3 regions of the Haliea sp. genome follow, and region 2 is predicted to be linked to each of the others. Evidence: predicted binding sites of a transcription regulator. Region 2 holds the regulator's gene; each other region holds the start of a gene.
What was found. Region 2 encodes LexA, which represses DNA repair genes until DNA is damaged. Its sites were predicted from a motif close to ACTGTNTNTANANACAGT; they were not measured.

Region 1 (5,895 bases), 170 kb from region 2:
CCACGCGGCGGGCCGCCACCCGCTGGCGGGCATTGCTGCGGCTTTTGCCGGTGTTTCGGGGGGCTACTCCGCAAACTTTGTGCCCTCCTCCGTCGACCCGATGCTGCAGGGTATCTCCCAGTCCGCCGCACAGATTATTGACCCGTCTGTGGTCCTCAACCCGCTGAACAACTATTTCTTCACCTCCGCCTCCTCATTACTGATCGTGCTGGTCGGCTGGCTGGTCACGGATCGCTTTGTCGAACCCCACCTGCGTCGCACGCCGATCGACGCGGATGTTGCTGCTGAAACCGGAATGCAGGCGCTCAGTACGACTGAGCGGCGCGCGCTGCGCTTCGCTCTGTGGAGCATGCTCGTGGCCATCATACTGCTGTGCCTGAGTGCAGTGCCCGAGGGTTCCGCCTGGCGTGGCCCGGGTGGCTCCCTGACCGAGAATGGTGCTCCGCTCATGGCGTCTATCGTGCCGTTGATCTTCCTGCTCTTCCTGCTGCCCGCCGTGGTTTACGGCATCAGCGCGGGCACGGTCACCAGCAGCCGGGACGTGATCGAGGGCATGACCAAAACCATGCAAACCATGGGCTACTACCTGGTCATCATGTTCTTTATCGCCCAGTTCATTTACGCCTTTGGCGCCTCAAACCTGGGCATACTGCTGGCGGTGAAGGGTGCGCAGGGGCTGCAGGCACTGGGCCTGCCCGGCGCGCTCACCATTTCCGGCATTGTCCTGCTCACAGGCTTTCTCAACCTGTTCGTGGGTTCGGCATCGGCCAAATGGGCGCTGCTCGCCCCCATCCTGGTACCCATGCTGATGAAACTCGGTGCGTCACCGGATCTGACCCAGGCGGCGTACCGTATCGGCGACTCCACCACCAATATCATCACACCGCTGATGCCCTACTTTCCGCTGGTGGTGGTCTATTGCCAGCGCTACGTTCGCAGCGCCGGGATCGGTACGGTCACCGCGCTGATGCTGCCCTACTCGGTGAGTTTCATCATTTTGTGGACGCTGTTTCTGCTCGGCTACTGGGCTCTGGGCCTACCGCTGGGCCTGCAGTCCAGTTATAGCTACTGAGGAGCCTCGGGCAGCGATTGCTCCTGCTGAGCGGCCCACAGTGCCGCGTAGCGGCCACCGGAAGCCAATAATTCGCGGTGGCCACCCTGTTCGACGATCCGGCCCTGATCCAGCACCAGAATACGGTCTGCGTCGACAACCGTGGACAGGCGGTGAGCAATCACCAGGCTGGTGTGGTTCAGAGCAATCTCCCGCAGCGCCTTCAGAATCGCCTGCTCCGAGCGGCTGTCCAGGCTGGAGGTGGCCTCGTCAAACACCAGGATGGGCGGACGCTTGAGGATGGTGCGGGCAATGGAGACACGCTGCTTCTCCCCCCCGGAAAGCTTGAGTCCGCGCTCGCCCACCCGGGTCTGCCAACCATCGGGCAGCTGGGCAAGGAACTCGTCCAGGTGGGCCATGCTGGCGGCCTCGGCCACCTCGGCGTCCGAGGCACCAGGCTTGCCGTATCGCAGGTTCTCCAGCAGGGTGTCGTTGAACAGCACGGTGTCTTGGGGCACGATACCAATCGCCCTGCGCAGCGATTCGCGGGTGACCTCTGCGATGTCCTGCCCGTCAATGAGTATCTGCCCCGCACTGGGGTCGTAAAAGCGAAACAGCAGCTTGACCAGTGTAGACTTGCCAGCGCCACTGGCTCCCACCACCGCCACTTTCTTGCCTGGCGGCACCTCGAAACTGACCCGGTCGAGAATGCTGCGCCCGGCCGGGTAACGAAAGCTCACCTGCTCAAAACGGATACCGCCGCCGGCGACGCCCAGGGCCGGCGCTCCGGGCCGGTCGGCGAGCTCCGGGCGTACATCCAGCAGGCCAAACAGACGCTCGATATTGGCCATTGCCCCTTTCATTTCGCGGTAGACAAAACCGAGAAAACCGAGTGGCAGAAACAGCTGGATCATGTACTGACTGATCAGCACGAAGTCACCGAGCGTAAGCTGCCCCGTCCGCACCTGCAACACCGCGAGGCCGATGATGGCCGTTTGTGCCAGCGCAATGATCAGCGCCTGGCCGCCGTTGAGCCCGAACAGAGACAGGCGGTTGCGCCGTCGCGCCTGCTCCCAACGCGCCAGATCTTCGTCGTAGCGCTGCACCTCGTAGGCTTCATTGCCAAAATACTTGACGGTTTCAAAATTGAGCAGACTGTCCACGGCGCGGGTGTTGGAGGCCGAATCGGCCTCGTTCATTTCCCGCACAAAGCGTGTGCGCCACTCCGTCGCGCCGAAGGAAAACCAGCCATAGGCGACGACGGAAACCAGGGTCACCAGCGCATAACTCAGCCCGTAACTGAACAGGAAAACCGAAACCACCACGGCGATCTCGAACAGTGTGGGCACAATATTGAAGACCATGAAACGCAGCAGAAAACTCACCCCGCTGGTGCCCCGCTCGATGTCGCGGGCCAGGCCACCGGTGCGCCGCTCCAGATGAAAACCGAGGTCCAGCTGATGTACATGGCGAAACACCGTCAGCCCAAGGGAACGCATGGCGCGCTCGGTGACGCGACCGAACAGGGTGTCACGTAACTCGGCAAACAGTACGCTGGACAGGCGCGCCACGCCGTAGGCGGCGATCAACCCCAGCGCCACCGACCCCGCGAGTTGCGCACCCGACTCCAGGTTCAAGCCATCCACGAGATGCTTCATGATGAAGGGAATGACGAGTATCGCGCCCTTGGCGAGCAACAGACAGGCCATCGCCAGGGCGATACGTCGACGATGATCGCGCAGGTAGGGCCAGAGACGGGGCAGAACCGACCAGTCGAGTACCTGCCCAGGCTCGGCGTCAGTGCGGGGTCGCATCGCGGCAATCAGTCCTCAAGCAGGTGCCGGAAATGCTCCGGCAGGAAACCGCGGTACTGCATAAAGCGCATACGCCGCGCCTTCTCCTTCAAGCGCTGCTGCTGTGCTTCGCGGCGGACGTGATAGGACGGCGACTCCCCGGGGTCCTCGGGCTGCAATTCTCGCGCCTGCCCGAACTTGCGCTGAAAGGCCACGGTGGCCGCCTCACACCAGTCTGGATCCACGGTCTCCAGGGCGGCGAGAATGCGCGCCTGCGCCACACCGCGTTCGCGCATTTCCTGACGGATACGCACCGGCCCGTAGCCTCGGTCCAGTCGCTGGCGCAGCAGGCTTTCAGCATAGCGTGCATCGCTCTGCAGGTTCTCCGCAGCAAGGTCGTCCAGCACGCGGCTCACCAGCGCTGCGTCGTCGAAACGGCGCTGCAGCTTGGTTTGCAACTCGCTGCGGGCATGCTCACGCCGTGCCAACAGGTCCATGGCAGCAACGCGTATGTCACCCACTGAGGCCGTGGCCTCCACCCGAGTCGCCGGGTCCTGCGTGTCAGGATGGGTAGTTTGATCAGACATGGACGCCATGATACCGCGAGCCATCCGCAATGCGATGAGTCATAAAAGAGGTGCCGGGCACGCGAGAGTGGGGGTGAGTGGAGCCCGGCACCTGGAAAACAACCCCGGGTGCGCGGCACCCGGGTTTTGCCTTACTCGTCGTCCGGCAGATCGGCTTCAGCAGCCGGCGCAACCTTTTTTGCCGGGGGCGCTGCGGCGACCATGGTCTGACGACGGATTTCGGCTTCTATTTCCTCCGCGATGGGCAGGTTCTCCTCCAGGAAGCGCGCCGCATTGGCCTTGCCCTGCCCGATCTTGTCTCCTTTGTAGGCGTACCAGGCACCGGATTTGTCGATCAGATTGAGCTTCACACCCCAGTCGATGACTTCACCCATGTGATAGATGCCCTTGCCGTACATAATCTGGAATTCGGCCTGTTTGAAGGGTGGGGACACCTTGTTCTTCACCACTTTGACGCGGGTTTCGTTGCCGACCACCTCGTCGCCCTCCTTCACCGCACCGATGCGGCGGATGTCCAGACGCACCGATGAATAGAACTTCAGCGCGTTACCGCCCGTCGTCGTTTCCGGGTTGCCGAACATCACGCCGATCTTCATACGAATCTGGTTGATAAAGATCACCAGACAGTTGCTGTGCTTGATGGCTCCGGTGAGCTTGCGCATGGCCTGACTCAGCAACCGCGCCTGCAGACCAACGTGGGAATCCCCCATTTCACCTTCGATTTCCGCCTTCGGCGTCAACGCGGCAACTGAGTCGATGACCAGCACGTCCACCGCGCCGGACCGCACCAGCATCTCGGCGACCTCGAGTGCCTGTTCACCGGTATCTGGCTGTGACAGGATAAGGTCGTCTACGCAGACGCCGAGTTTTTCCGCGTAGCTGGGATCAAGCGCATGCTCGGCATCAATAAACGCCGCGGTGCCCCCGGCTTTCTGCGACTCGGCGATCACCTGCAGTGTGAGTGTCGTCTTGCCCGAAGACTCGGGGCCGTAGATCTCGCAGATACGCCCCTTGGGCAGGCCACCGATGCCGAGCGCAATATCCAGACCGAGTGAACCGGTCGAGATCGCGGGCATGGCCACGCGTTCGTTGTCGCCCATGCGCATCACCGTGCCCTTGCCGAACTGGCGTTCGATCTGGCTGAGGGCTGCGTCCAGTGCTTTCTGCTTGTTGGCGTCCATAATCGACGGCTCCTGTCTTTGATGGCCTGTGCGGCGGAGGTTGAGGGTGCCAGATTCCCGGACCCGAGTACTGTATATATACTCAGTGCATTGGCCGCGAATTGCAAGCCCCCTGAACCACCAAATCTGCCCGGCGATCAGGGATATGCCTGCCTGGGCGACAGGTCGGTGGGGTTCACGGTGACACGCGGGCCTGCGGGACCGCGTAGAACAGGCAATCACTGCGGGCGATGACGACATTCGTGGTGATCATGAACAGTGTTGTTGCGGTCGCCGGGTAAAGGCGCCCTCCGACGCAGCGCAGCAGACTGGAAAGCACACAGCGCCCCCCCGCGTCCTGTGCCCAGAACAGGCTACGCAGGTCTCCGCGTATCCAGCCCAGCGGTTCATCCGGACCTACCGTGGCGAAATTGAAATGCTCCATATCCTGCCGCAGGGTGACGTCGGCCGTGCTGTCCGGCACCTCGCCGTAGGCCAGTGTCACGCCGGGATTGAGATGCAGGCGCACCGGATCCTGCAGGACCTCCAGCGCCCAGACCGGCTCATCCCCCGCCAGCACGCGATCACGGTCAAAGTAGCGACAAAGGCCCTCCCAGGCCAGCTCGTGGGCGCGCTCGTCAAGCCGCCCCCCCACTTCAACCGTGACCGTGGGGTAACTGTGTTCGCTGATTTCCATCAAGGCACCGAGGTTCAACCGGGTCACGATCATGCGTTCGGTAAACAGTGAGACCAGCGCGTCATGCTCACGGTCGAGGTGTGTGCAGACCCCAAAGGCCGGCCCACTGCCGGAGGTGTTGTGCAGGTCGATAACCGCCTCCGGGTGGTGCACGCGCAGGATCTGCAGGATTTCCTCTGCGAGGAGGCCCTCGGCACCCTCAAAGGGCGGCTTGAAGCAGCGGTTCAGGTCGCGCACGCCGGGCAGCATGCGATGGCTGAACAACGGCGGCCGCAGTGCCGCCTCGACGGAACCGATGATGCACACGCAGTTGACGGCAGGCTGGCGACCCGACTTGATCCAGCGGAACAGGGCCATCAGGCCGGACGGCTCGTTACCATGCAGGAGCGTGACCAGCGCCCGCGTGCGACGGGTATCCCGCCCGTCCAGAAAGACACTCGCGGGGCCACCGAGGATCTGCAGAAACTCCTCTACGGTGTCGCCGATTTCCGTCGCCAGCGGATTCCGCAGGAAGCGCACCCGCCTCACTGCGGCCACTCCGCTACCGGTTCATTGGTCTCGCTGCGCAAGCGGTAAGCCTCGAGCATGGCGCTCAACTGCGTTAGAT
Region 2 (5,895 bases):
CGGCGTGCACGCCGGAGGGCTCATGTGGAATGCCCGCGGATTCCGCTGCCTCGATAATGGCCAGGCGCAAGGCATGATCGTAGGGATAGGTGAAATCGATATGCTGCAGCGCGCCGCTGCGGCCATCGTCAAACGTGTGCTCCCGTCCCCAGGTGTAATCCACAATCTGGTCCGGCACCACCAGCCGCCCCGGCTGCATGTCGGGACTGATACCGCCGACGGCGTTGATGGCAACCACGTGGGTAACCCCGAGGCCGCGCAGCGCCTCGATATTCGCCCGGTAATTGACAAGGTGCGGCGGAATCGCCCGGGGGCTGCCGTGGCGCTGGAGAAAAAACACGCGCTGACCCTCGACTACGCCTTCCTGCACAGGCCGCGAGGGGCTGCCGTAGGTATTGTCTCCAGAGTGCTCACGCAGCAGCTGCAAACCGTCGACCTGATGGATACCTGTGCCGCCGATAATCCCGAGACACAATGGTGCTTGCGCGGTGCTTTCCGTCATGAGTGCTCTCCACGCACAGCCTGCGCCAGCTCGGGTGGCGCGCTGTCCAGATGCAGGGTCCGGGTCGGGAACGCCACATCGGCGCCGTGCTCATGAATAATGTCGAGGATTTTCAACAAGACATCCTGCTTGATGGCGTGATACTCGACCCAGACTGTGGTGCGTGTGAAGGCATAGACGAAAAAGTCGAGCGACGAGGGCCCGAAGGACACGAAATTCACGATCAGGGTGCGATTGAGGTCGATTTCGGGATGTTCTTCCAGCATCTGCCGGACGTCAGCAACAATGGACGCGAGTTTGGCTGAATCCTGATAGCGCACGCCGATCGTTTCATATATCCGCCGATTGAACATGCGCGACGGATTTTCCACCGCAATCTGGGTGAATACCGCGTTTGGCACATAGAGCGGACGCTGATCGAAGGTGCGGATGCGGGTCAGGCGCCAACCGATATCCTCCACCGTCCCCTCAATTTCCCGGTCCGGTGAGCGAATCCAGTCACCGGGGGTAAAGGGGCGATCGAGGTAGATACTCATTCCACCGAAAAAGTTCGCCATCAGGTCCTTCGCGGCAAAACCGACCGCTATCCCGCCGATCCCGCCGAAGGCCAGCAGTCCCGAGATGGACACACCGACACTCTGCAGGGCCATCAGGCCGGCCAGTATCCAGAGGATTACCCGGATGAGTTTCGCCGTGGAGCGCACTGCGGCCTTGTCGGTGGAGGCCTTGTGTCCGCGCGCGGGAGACAGTAGCTCCTCTTCCGCACCGAATATCAGGCGTTGCAGGAACCAGGCCAGCATGAGAATCAGTAGCGTGTCATAGGCGCGCAGTATAAAGGCCTGCACATCCGCGGCGATCGACACCCTGCCCAGGATCAGCATCAGGGCGATGACCCAGAGCGCGACACGCAGCGGTGTTTCCAGCGCAGTGATTACCACGTCGTCCCAGCGATTACTGCTGGTTTTCGCCACGCGGTGCAGGCGGCGCAGCAGGACACCGAGCAGCAGGTGAAGGAGCATGGCGAGCAGGAGTAGCCCACCGATCGCTACCAGCGGCGCATCAAGGCCATAGGTCGCCAATAGTCGCGACAGCGTTTGCTCTGTAGCTTCCACGTTACATCAGGCTCCTGGTTTCCCGGGGTTAGACAATTTTCTTCTGTGGCCAGGCACTTGTCAGAGCCGCGCAGTATAACAGCGCCTCCGCCCCTTCGACACGTGCCGAGAGACATCCGCAAGCGACTGATCTGTCGCGGAAAATTCAGAGAGATGGAAAGCGCTATGAAAACCGGCGTTTTTAGATCGACAACACATAATGGACAGCGCAGGTCGGCATGGTATGTTGCAGGTGACACTGAGGACTCACGAAGGGAGCGCACACATGTTGAATCCCACTGTTGGCAGCTGGTACCGGGATATCGAAACGGGAGAGCTGTTCGAAGTTGTCGCCCTGGACGAGGCCGCGCGCACCGTGGAGACACAGTTCCTCGATGGCGAGGTCACAGAATACGACCTTGAGGTCTGGCGCATGCTGCAGTTGCAACGCGCGGCCGCACCGGAGGACTGGCGAACGCCCTTCGAACTCGACGACGATGACGGCCTGGATCCGGACCTGCCCTACCACCCCGAGGAATGGAACAACCCGCTGTCCACCATCGAACCCGACACCATGCTCGGTGTGGAGGATATTTAAGCCTGCTTGTCGCTGTCGCGTATTACTGTATATAATCCCAGTCACTGTACAAATACACAGATGGACGGGGTATGGACAAACTTACGCAGCGACAGCAGCAGGTGCTGGACATCATCCGCCAGCATATCGACCAGACCGGCTATCCACCCACCCGCGCCGATATCGCCAGGGAGCTGGGTTTCAAGTCGGCCAACGCTGCCGAGGAACACCTGAAGGCACTTGCGCGCAAGGGTGCGATCGAAATCATTGCCGGCGCCTCTCGTGGCATCCGGTTGCCCGAAAACCCAGGCCTTCCCATCATCGGGCGCGTTGCAGCAGGCAACCCGGTGCTCGCGCAGGAACATATCGAGGATTATTGCGCCATCCCAGCCAACTTCTTTCATCCGGCAGCAGACTACCTGCTAAGGGTCACGGGCGACAGCATGCAGGATGTCGGCATACTGGATGGAGACCTGCTGGCGGTGCACCGCAGCAGCGAAGCCCGCAATGGCGCCATTGTCGTCGCCCGCATTGAGGATGAAGTGACCGTGAAACGCTTTCAGCGCGGCAGCAGCCGGCACCTGGTAGAGTTGCACGCCGAGAACCCGGCCTATGCGCCAATCACGGTTGATTTGCGCACGCAGGCGTTCGCGATTGAGGGGTTGAGCGTCGGCATCCTCCGACGCTAGCGGTCGTCGTCAGCCGGGTCAGTGGACGGTGCGCGCCCGGCTTTCACTGTCTTCGGGGCGCTCTTTTTCGTTGATGCTGGCCGCGGCCTGCATGCCGGCCTGAATCATCACCTTCGCAACTTCCAGGCCATTGTCCATCAGGTAATCCCGCGCCTCGTCTGAGAACTGGATGCGCAGGAGAGGCTCGGAATCGTCCTCGGCGCGTTGCAGGACAATTTCACCTTCGCCGAGATCAACAATTTCCAACAGGGCTGTGGCCACAAGAGGCTCCTCTTTTTGCATCGATTGCCAGTGTAACAGGGGGCAGATGCGACCGCCAACGGGCACTCTCTAGCATTCGTCCAACAGGTCACCCATACGGGAAAACGCAGCTTCAAGCTGGTCCGCTGCGACCTGCAGTGTGTCCCAATCCAGCTGGCCAGAGGTGCTCACCGCAAGGTTGCCTACCATCCGCCTGGCCGGCTCCGCCGCGGGCTGCTGCAGCAACCGGAACAGCCACCCCTGTGTTTCAAGTTGCGCAAACTCCGTCACCTCTGCCGGTTGCGCCTTGCCCGGCGCTGCCGGCGGCAGTTCCGCAACACAGTGCGGCGGCTGCGGCGGCAATTGTGCGGGCTTCTGCAAATCGAGCAGGAACCAGCCATAGGCCGTCAGCAGGTGCTCCCGCACGGCTGGCCCGAAAGCCTGCGCCAGGGTGTTGGCTGGCACATTTTCTGCGCACCGCGCCTGCTCCCACGCCTGCAGCAGCAGCCGGCCGAGGTACAGCGCATGATTGGCCTGGCCCCGGAGACTGCTCATGTGCGCTTGCGAGCCGCCTTGCGCTTGGGCGCGGCGCTCTTCTTTCGCGGTGCGCCTTTCGCTGCGGCCGGGCTCTTGCCCTCTTCCGTCTGCCACTTGCCATTGCGGTAGACCGCTCGCCATCCCGTCGGTTTGCCGTCGCGCTCGGTCATCACATACTGCTCAGCCGCTTTCCGACTGTAGCGCACCTGGGTGCGGTTGCCGTCGTCGTCCTCGACTGGCGCCGAGAACAGGAAACTGTACTTGGGGTCGATCTCGTTCTTGTGGGGCAGCAGTTCATCCACGAAGGGCGCCCGGGTCTCCCGGTTGCGCGGGAACTGGCTGGCAGCCAGAAACAGCCCGGCCGCACCGTCGCGCAGGATGTAGTGGTCATCCACCTTCTCGCAGGCCAGCTCCGGCATGGGCACCGGGTCCATTTTCGGCGGTGCCGCTTCCCCGTTGCGCAGCAGTTTGCGCGTGTTCTTGCACGCTTCCGCCGTGCAGCCGAAGTACTTGCCGAAACGGCCGGTCTTGAGCTGCATCTCTGCGCCACATTTGTCACAGGCCAGCGTAGGACCATCATAGCCTTTGATCTTGAACTTGCCGGTCTCGACTTCGTAACCGGGACAGTCAGGATTGTTGCCGCAGACGTGCAGTTTGCGCTGCTCGTCGATCAGGTAGCTGTCCATTGCCGCATTACACAGCGTGCAGCGATGCTTCTTTCTCAACAGGCGGGATTCGGCCTCGTCGTCCGCGTCCTCGCGAATGGCCTCGTCGCCCGGTGTCAGGTTGATAGTGTTCTTGCAGCGCTCCTTTGGTGGCAGTGCATAACCGGAGCAGCCCAGGAACACGCCGGTGCTGGCGGTGCGGATCTGCATGGGCCTGCCGCACTTGCTGCAGGGTATATCCGTCGGTGTCGGCTCATTGGGCTGCATCCCGACGGGTTCCGCCTCTTCCGCCTTTTCCAGCAGTTGCCGAAAATCGGCGTAGAAACTGTCCAGAAGATCCCGCCAGTCGAGTTCGCCCTGAGCCACCGTATCCAGCCGTTCCTCCATGCTCGCGGTGAAGCCATAGTCGAGCAGTTCGGTGAAGCTGTTCTGCAGGCGCTGGGTGACGATATCACCCATCTTCTCGGCGTAGAAACGCTTGTTCTCGAGGCGTACGTACCCGCGATCCTGGATCGTTGAAATAATCGAGGCGTAGGTGGACGGGCGGCCAATGCCGCGCTTTTCAAGTTCTCGCACCAGGCTGGCTTCGCCGTAGCGCGGTGCGGGCTTGGTAAAGTGCTGCGCCGGGTCCAGGGCGACCAGTTTCAGCGTGTCCGACTTCTGGATATCGGGAAGAACCTCGTCTTCTCCCTTGCGTCCGGCGGCCCCCTGCACACGGGTGTAACCATCAAAGCGAATGATGCGCCCTTTGGCCGACAGCTCGTAGTCGCCTGCGGTGACCGTGATGGTCGTTGCAGTGTACTCAGCGGGCGTCATCTGGCCTGCGACAAACTGCCGCCAGATCATTTCATACAGGCGCTCGGCATCGCGTTCCATGCCCTGCAGACCCGATTGCAGCAGGTTGACGTCGGAGGGGCGAATCGCCTCGTGGGCTTCCTGCGCGCCCTCCTTGCTGCTGTAACGGTTGGGCGTTGGGGGCAGGTAAGCGGGAGGAAACTCTGCCGCGATGTAGTCGCGACAGGCCTGCACCGCGTCTTCACTGAGGTTGGTGGAATCGGTACGCATGTACGTGATGTAGCCAGCCTCGTACAGCCGTTGTGCCATCATCATCGTTTTCTTCACCGAAAAGCCCAGGCGTGTACTGGCCGCCTGCTGCAGGGTGGAGGTAATGAAGGGTGCTGGCGCTTTCGACCGGGTGGGCTTGTCCTCCCGGTCGCTGACCACGTAGGGCAGCTTTTCAAGCGCTTCGGTTGCCGCCCGCGCTGCCTCCTCGCTGGTCGGGCGGAAGGCCGCGCCAGCCTGCTTGCGCACCTGAAAGCGCACCGCCTCAGCATCGGCGGGCTGCAGGTCGGCATGTATCTCCCAGTACTCCTCGGGTACGAAGGCACGGATCTCGCGTTCACGCTCGACGATCAGGCGCACGGCGACGGATTGCACCCGGCCCGCCGAAAGACCGCGGGCCACCTTGGCCCACAGCAGGGGTGAAACCATATAGCCGACAACGCGATCGAGAAAGCGCCGCGCCTGCTGCGCATTGACCCGGTTCTGGTCCAGATGCGCAGGGTGCTTGAATGCTTCGCCGATGGCTTTCTTG
Region 3 (5,895 bases), on a different contig from region 2:
CTGCAGCGGGAAAGGGCTTGGCATGGCCGCTGACGGTAAGCGACAGGGTGGTGCCGGGCACCAGACGCTGCCGGTAGCGCTCCGGTACACTGAAGTCCACGTGCAGGTCGGCAACGGTTTGCAAGGTGGTGATCAGCGTGTCCGCTTCGATGAGGTCGCCGGTGCTGACATGTCGCAGGCCGAGGGTGCCCGCGAAGGGGGCCTCGATCCGGCTTTTGGCCAGCCGTGCCCGCAGACGTGATACCTCCGCGCGCAGCACTTCGCGGCGACTGATGGCGTCATCCCGGTCGCTGGCGGTGACGGCGCCGGTGCCGAACAGGTTCTGCAGACGCTCGGCCTGGGTGCTGGCCAGAGTCAGCTGCTCCTCCAGCGAGCGCAGCTCCGCGCTGAGCTCGGCAGATTCTATGAGGATGATGGGGTCGCCGGCGCGCACGGTCTGACCGTCTTCAAAAAGGATTTTCTCAACCTTGCCCCGCAGCTCGCTGCGGATGTTGATCGACTGCTCGGCGGCCAGCGTGCCGTTGAAGAACAGCCGGCTCTCGAATGTCTGCGGTTCCAGGCGCTGGGTGCGCACTGTGGTGGCGCTGCGTTGCGCCTGTGCGCCCGCGGTCGGAGCGGGTGCCGGCTGCAGGCGTGGCCACAGCAACGCGCCAGCGGCCGCGACGGCCAGTGCGGCGATGAAAAAACGTTTCATGAAAAGTCCTGTTTGCCGGGCGCAGGGCCTGCTGGTTGCGCGCCGCTGATTATACCGCAAAAACGTTGCGGTTATTGACTCCGGGCAGCGTCACCGGTTCCCCGGGGCGCTGCCTGTTGTCGCCAAAGCGCGTATAATCTCCCGTTTTTCCGGCAGGTTCCAGCATGGCAGACTTGACAAAGGCAATTGCCGACCGGCGCACATTCGCCATCATCTCCCACCCTGATGCCGCCCAGCCTTTCAACGCTTAAAATCACCTTTCATTGCACACCACAATCACATCTCTACGTACTGAATTTAAAGGCTTTTTGTCTTTTTCTCGTTTATTGCTTTTCAATGATGTTCAGCGTAACCTCGGAAAGTGTGTACAAACTTCAGGTACAAATTCCGTTTTGGGAGGCCTTTGGCGGAAATTCCATGACACAAACCTGTCTGTAGGCCTTGTGGTTACTGGGTTGGAAAAGCGTAAAAAGTACTACCGTTAAAAGTCTCTTTTTTGCGTGAATTCAATTTGTAAGGTAGTGCACCATTCTTTCTGTAATTTTCCGGTGGCGTTGAAGAGCTGAGCCACCCGGTTATCCTTTCGATTGTGAATTTGGCGATTTACAAATCTAGAGGAAAAAACTGAATGGCTCAGCAATCACAGGATAGTGCGATTTACGATGCAGTGGAACTGCTCAAGGACAATGGATTCGACGGGGTTGCCGAGGCAGTCACCGTGCTGATGAACGCCGCGATGGTGGTGGAGCGCAGCGAATACCTCGGGGCCAGGCCCTACGAGCGCTCAGACGACCGCCGTGGCTACGCCAATGGCTTCAAGGGCAAGACCGTCAAGACCAGACTCGGGGAATTGCCGCTGAAGGTGCCGCAGACCCGGGACTGTGAGTTCTACCCCCAGAGCCTGGAGAAGGGATTGCGTTCGGAGCGGGCGTTGCTGCTCTCCATCGCGGAGATGTACGTCCAAGGGGTCTCCACGCGCCGCGTGAAGCGGATCGTCGAGGAGCTGTGCGGCATGGACGTCAGCTCCACTCAGGTATCACGGGCCGCTGCTGAACTGGACGAGTTGTTGACCGCGTGGCGCGAGCGCGACCTGGGACGCTATCGCTACGTGGTGCTGGACGCCCAGTACGAGAAGGTCCGCCAGGGTGGCCAGGTGCTCGATGCCGCCGTGCTGATCGCCTGTGGCGTGGATGCCGAGGGTCGGCGGGATATCCTTGGCTGCTCCGTGTCCCTGTCCGAGGCGGAGGTGCATTGGCGAGCCTTCCTGAGCTCGTTGAAGGACCGAGGGCTGTATGGCGTCGAGTTGATTGCCAGCGACGCCCACGAGGGGCTCCAGGCGGCCCGCAGGGCGGTGTTCCCCAGCGTGCCATGGCAACGGTGCCAGTTCCATCTGCAACAGAACGCGGGGCAGTATGTACCTTCAGTGGCAATGCGTTCACCTCTTGCAGCGGATATCCGGGCGATCTTCAACGCCCCAGATCAGCATGAAGCCGAGCGCCTGTTGGAAATGTTTGTGGAGCGCTACCAGAAGACGGCGCCGAAGCTGGCGAACTGGGCCGAGGAGGCACTGCCGCAGGGCTTCACCGTGTTCAGCCTACCGCCCGCCCATCGGCGCAGGCTGCGGACCACGAACCTGGTAGAGCGATTGAATGAGGAAATCCGCCGGCGAACCCGTGTGGCCCGGCTGTTCCCCAACGAGGCATCTTGCCTGCGACTGGTGTCGGCGGTACTGATGGAAATTGCTGAGGACTGGCAGACCGCTGAGAAGCGGTACGTCACCTTCAGCGACTAAACGGCGGTCGAGGGATAGCCGAATTTACAGAAAGGATGTTGCTTAATCTCGAAACGTTTTATGTTTATCGCGCAATACATCTTCGATTTCGCCGCACGTACACCGTCTGCACCGGCCATCATTTACAACGACCACGCGATTTCCTATCACGCGTTTGCCGGAGCCATTGCCCGGGCGGCCGGTGAGGTCGCTGCTGCCCTACCGCAGCCCAGGGGGACGGTTGCGGTGATGGTGCACAACCTGGCCGACTGTTGGGTGGCGACTCTGGCGCTGCAGGCGCGAGGGTATACGACGATCTGTGTTGCGTCGCTGGAGGTGCTGGCGTCGCTGGAGATCAGGCCTCTGCTGGGCGTTGTGGTGTGTGGCGAAAACACGGACACGGTGGAGCCCTGTGAGCTGGCTCCCGTGTTGACCCTGGGCAAACCCGTATTTGACGACGCGCTCGCTTTCGGAACCCCGCCGCTGGCGGAGGACGTCGATGACTGTGGGCATATCCTCTTCACCTCGGGAACATCAGGCAAATACAAGAAGGTCTTGGTGCCCGCGCGCGTGCAACGCGAATCAGACAGGGAGCGCTGTGATTTCCAGGGCTATGACAGCAGCACGCGGTACCACGCATTGGGCTTTGGCCTGTGGACGGGTAACGGCTACAAGGCGCCCACCTCGGTGTGGCACGTTGGCGGCACGGCCATTCTGGATCAGCGCAGTGACTGGGTAGAGCCCTTTGTATGCAGCGGCGTCACGCGGGCAACACTGCTCCCGGACATGGCCCTGCGGCTGAGCGAGTGCGAGAGTCTGGCGCAGATGGCGATCCAAACGGGCGCCCGCCCGATTCTCTATATGAGCGGCGGTTTCGTATCAGCCAGGGTCGTCGGCATCTTGCGTGAGCACTTCGATGTGTTCAATTCCTACGGTTGCACGGAAGTGGGCCTCGGCGTTCTCTGGCATGACTACGCCCTGCCGGCGGATCTCAGCTGGATGGTCTCGACCGGGGCCCGGGTGGTCGAAGTGGAAAATGCATCGGGGCAGCTGTGTGCGGTCAACGAGGAGGGTCGATTGCGCATCAAGCTGACCGAGCTGGATGCCAGTGGCTACATGGATGACCCGGAGGCCACCCGCGCGGCGTTCCGCGAGGGCTATTTCTACCCGGGTGACCAGGCCATACAGCGCGAAGACGGCGCATTCCGCATTCTGGGCCGCACTGCCGATGTGGTGAACCTCGCCGGGCAGAAACTCGCGGTGGCGCCCATTGAGGCGAACCTGCAGAACGTTCTGCAGGTGAATTACGTGTGCCTGTTTGCAGGTGTCACGGCATCGGGTGAGCCGGAAGTGGTGATTGCCATGGAGGCTGCCGAGCTGCCCAGCCGCGACCGGCTGGACCACGTCGGGCAGGAGTTCTCCCAGTGGGGTGAGGTGCGCTTCGCATTGCTGGACACCTTTCCTCGCACCCAGTCCGGCACCAGCAAGATAGACCGCAAGCGACTGAAATCGCTGCTTTTTCCAGTGTGACACCGGGCGTCGGCAACAGCAGCGGCCGGCGCAGCCAGCCACCAAATCGAATCCTGCCCTACACATCCGGACCGCGCCCCACTAGACTGGGCATGTTTACATTCCGGTTCTCGCCCTGACTGCCCGAGTGTGCCGTGGCAGGGCGCGTGGCACCGGAGTGACCCACCTGATACAAGGAGATCCACACGCGTGGCCTACGACCTCACCGGCAAGATCAAGCTCATCCAGGAACCCCAGACCTTCAACAGCGGCTTTACCAAGCGCGAAATGGTGGTGACGGTGGAGGACGGCAAATACCCTCAGGACATCAGCCTGGAGTTTGTGCAGGACAAGATCGGCCTGCTTGAGGGATTGCAGCCCGGCCAGGAAGTCACGGTGACGTTTGACATCCGCGGCCGGGAGTACAACGGGCGGTATTTCAACAACCTGCAGGGCTGGAAGATCAGCGCCGCAGGTGCCCATGCATCAGCGCCGCCGCCCGTCGCTGAATCCGCCGGGTTTCCCCAGCAGGCCGGTGATCCGGGTTACAGCGATGACGACATTCCGTTCTGACCGGCGCATGATAGCTGGCTGCCGCCTCCAGGGAGAATAACAGTATGCGCACCGACACACAGTCAGCCATTGCACGGGTTTTTCCGGAGATTGATTTCGCGACTGACCCACTGCCCGACTTTCACCAGCGCATGGCTGCCCTGCGTGATGCCGGGCGGCGCGTGGTACCCGTCAATTACCTCGGCGCGACAGCCTGGATTATTCTGCGCCACGAGGACGTGTCGGCACTGTACCGCAATGAGTCCGGTGTGCCGGCTGCGCCGGCCTATCGCCGGCACTCGGAACCCGCCCAGGGCAAAACCCTGCTGTGTATGGAAGGGGATGAGCATCGGGTGAACCGATTGCTGGTCTCGGGTGCCTTTCACCCCGGCGCCATCCGCCGTCGCATAGACACGCTGCTGCGGCCGCTTGCGGATGAATTGATCGACAGTCTCGCGGGTAGTTCCGGTGTCGATCTGGTGTCCGCCTACACCCACCGGTACCCGTTCAAGGTGATCACTGGCTTGCTTGGCATTCCGGTGGAAGACGAGCCCGAGCTGCACCAGTGGCTTGACGGTCTGTTCCAGTTTCCGTGGAACCCTTCACTTGCGCTGGAGGCCCGTGCGGCGATCACGGCCTACCTGGCGCCGATTGTGCAGCAGCGCCGCGCGCAGCCGCAGGACGACCTGCTCTCCTTGCTGGCAGCCGCCGAGGTGGAAGGCAAGCGCTTGACGGATGAAGAGATTTTCTCCTTCGTGCGGCTGATTTTTCCCGCCGGGGCGGATACCACCTACCTGTCATTGGGGAGCCTCCTCTGGGCGGTGTTGCGGGATGACGCCTTGCGCGAGACGTTGCTGGCCGACGCCGCCCTGCACGCGGCCGCAGTGGATGAGGGTTTGCGGTTGTATGGAGCGGTGTGCCTGCAGCCGCGCTATACGGAACGGCAGATCAACGTGGCGGGTGTCACCATACCGGCCAACTCGGCGCTTCTTTACGGCAACGCCACGGCGAACCGCGACCCGGCCGTGTTTACCGATGCCGATACGTTCCGGCTGGACCGCGGCGCGCACCACAAGTCCGTCACCTTTGGCGGTGGACCGCATTTCTGCCTGGGCTCACACCTGGCACGCGCGGAGATCGAAGTCTCGCTGGGCGCCCTGCTGGGCCGCCTGCCGGGGTTGCGCCTGGCAGATCCGGCCCAGCCCGGACCTCAGGGCGCGGTGTTGCGGGGCGTCAGGGAACTGCCGGTGCTGTTCGATGCGGTCCTGCCGGCGGGATGATGCTCAGGCGGACTGCGGCGGCATGTGGTTGGCCGCCCACACCACGGTGTCGCTGCCACTGGTGTAGTCGGTGATGAGGGCAGAGCGCA

Region 1: a site for LexA is predicted at 4,682-4,699, ahead of recA (recombinase RecA). Genes of this name have one in related genera too.
Region 3: a site for LexA is predicted at 4,081-4,098, ahead of R3E49_RS00285 (DUF3127 domain-containing protein). Genes of this name have one in related genera too.

The regions. Positions count from the first base shown of each region.
Region 1 covers NZ_JAWKZJ010000002.1:420,327-426,221, forward strand. Annotated here, with positions in the region: gene R3E49_RS05530 (AbgT family transporter) at 1-1,072, shown strand, start outside; gene R3E49_RS05535 (ABC transporter ATP-binding protein/permease) at 1,066-2,865, opposite strand; gene R3E49_RS05540 (regulatory protein RecX) at 2,874-3,431, opposite strand; gene recA (recombinase RecA) at 3,563-4,612, opposite strand; gene R3E49_RS05550 (succinylglutamate desuccinylase/aspartoacylase family protein) at 4,788-5,816, opposite strand; gene R3E49_RS05555 (glutamate-cysteine ligase family protein) at 5,813-5,895, opposite strand, start outside.
Region 2 covers NZ_JAWKZJ010000002.1:250,866-256,760, forward strand. Annotated here, with positions in the region: gene R3E49_RS04715 (S-methyl-5'-thioinosine phosphorylase) at 1-502, opposite strand, end outside; gene R3E49_RS04720 (mechanosensitive ion channel family protein) at 499-1,614, opposite strand; gene R3E49_RS04725 (DUF6763 family protein) at 1,880-2,191, shown strand; gene lexA (transcriptional repressor LexA) at 2,263-2,859, shown strand; gene R3E49_RS04735 (hypothetical protein) at 2,878-3,120, opposite strand; gene R3E49_RS04740 (hypothetical protein) at 3,190-3,654, opposite strand; gene topA (type I DNA topoisomerase) at 3,651-5,895, opposite strand, start outside.
Region 3 covers NZ_JAWKZJ010000001.1:58,213-64,107, reverse strand. Annotated here, with positions in the region: gene R3E49_RS00300 (efflux RND transporter periplasmic adaptor subunit) at 1-694, opposite strand, end outside; gene R3E49_RS00295 (IS256 family transposase) at 1,323-2,486, shown strand; gene R3E49_RS00290 (AMP-binding protein) at 2,547-3,995, shown strand; gene R3E49_RS00285 (DUF3127 domain-containing protein) at 4,185-4,547, shown strand; gene R3E49_RS00280 (cytochrome P450) at 4,592-5,806, shown strand; gene R3E49_RS00275 (nuclear transport factor 2 family protein) at 5,810-5,895, opposite strand, start outside.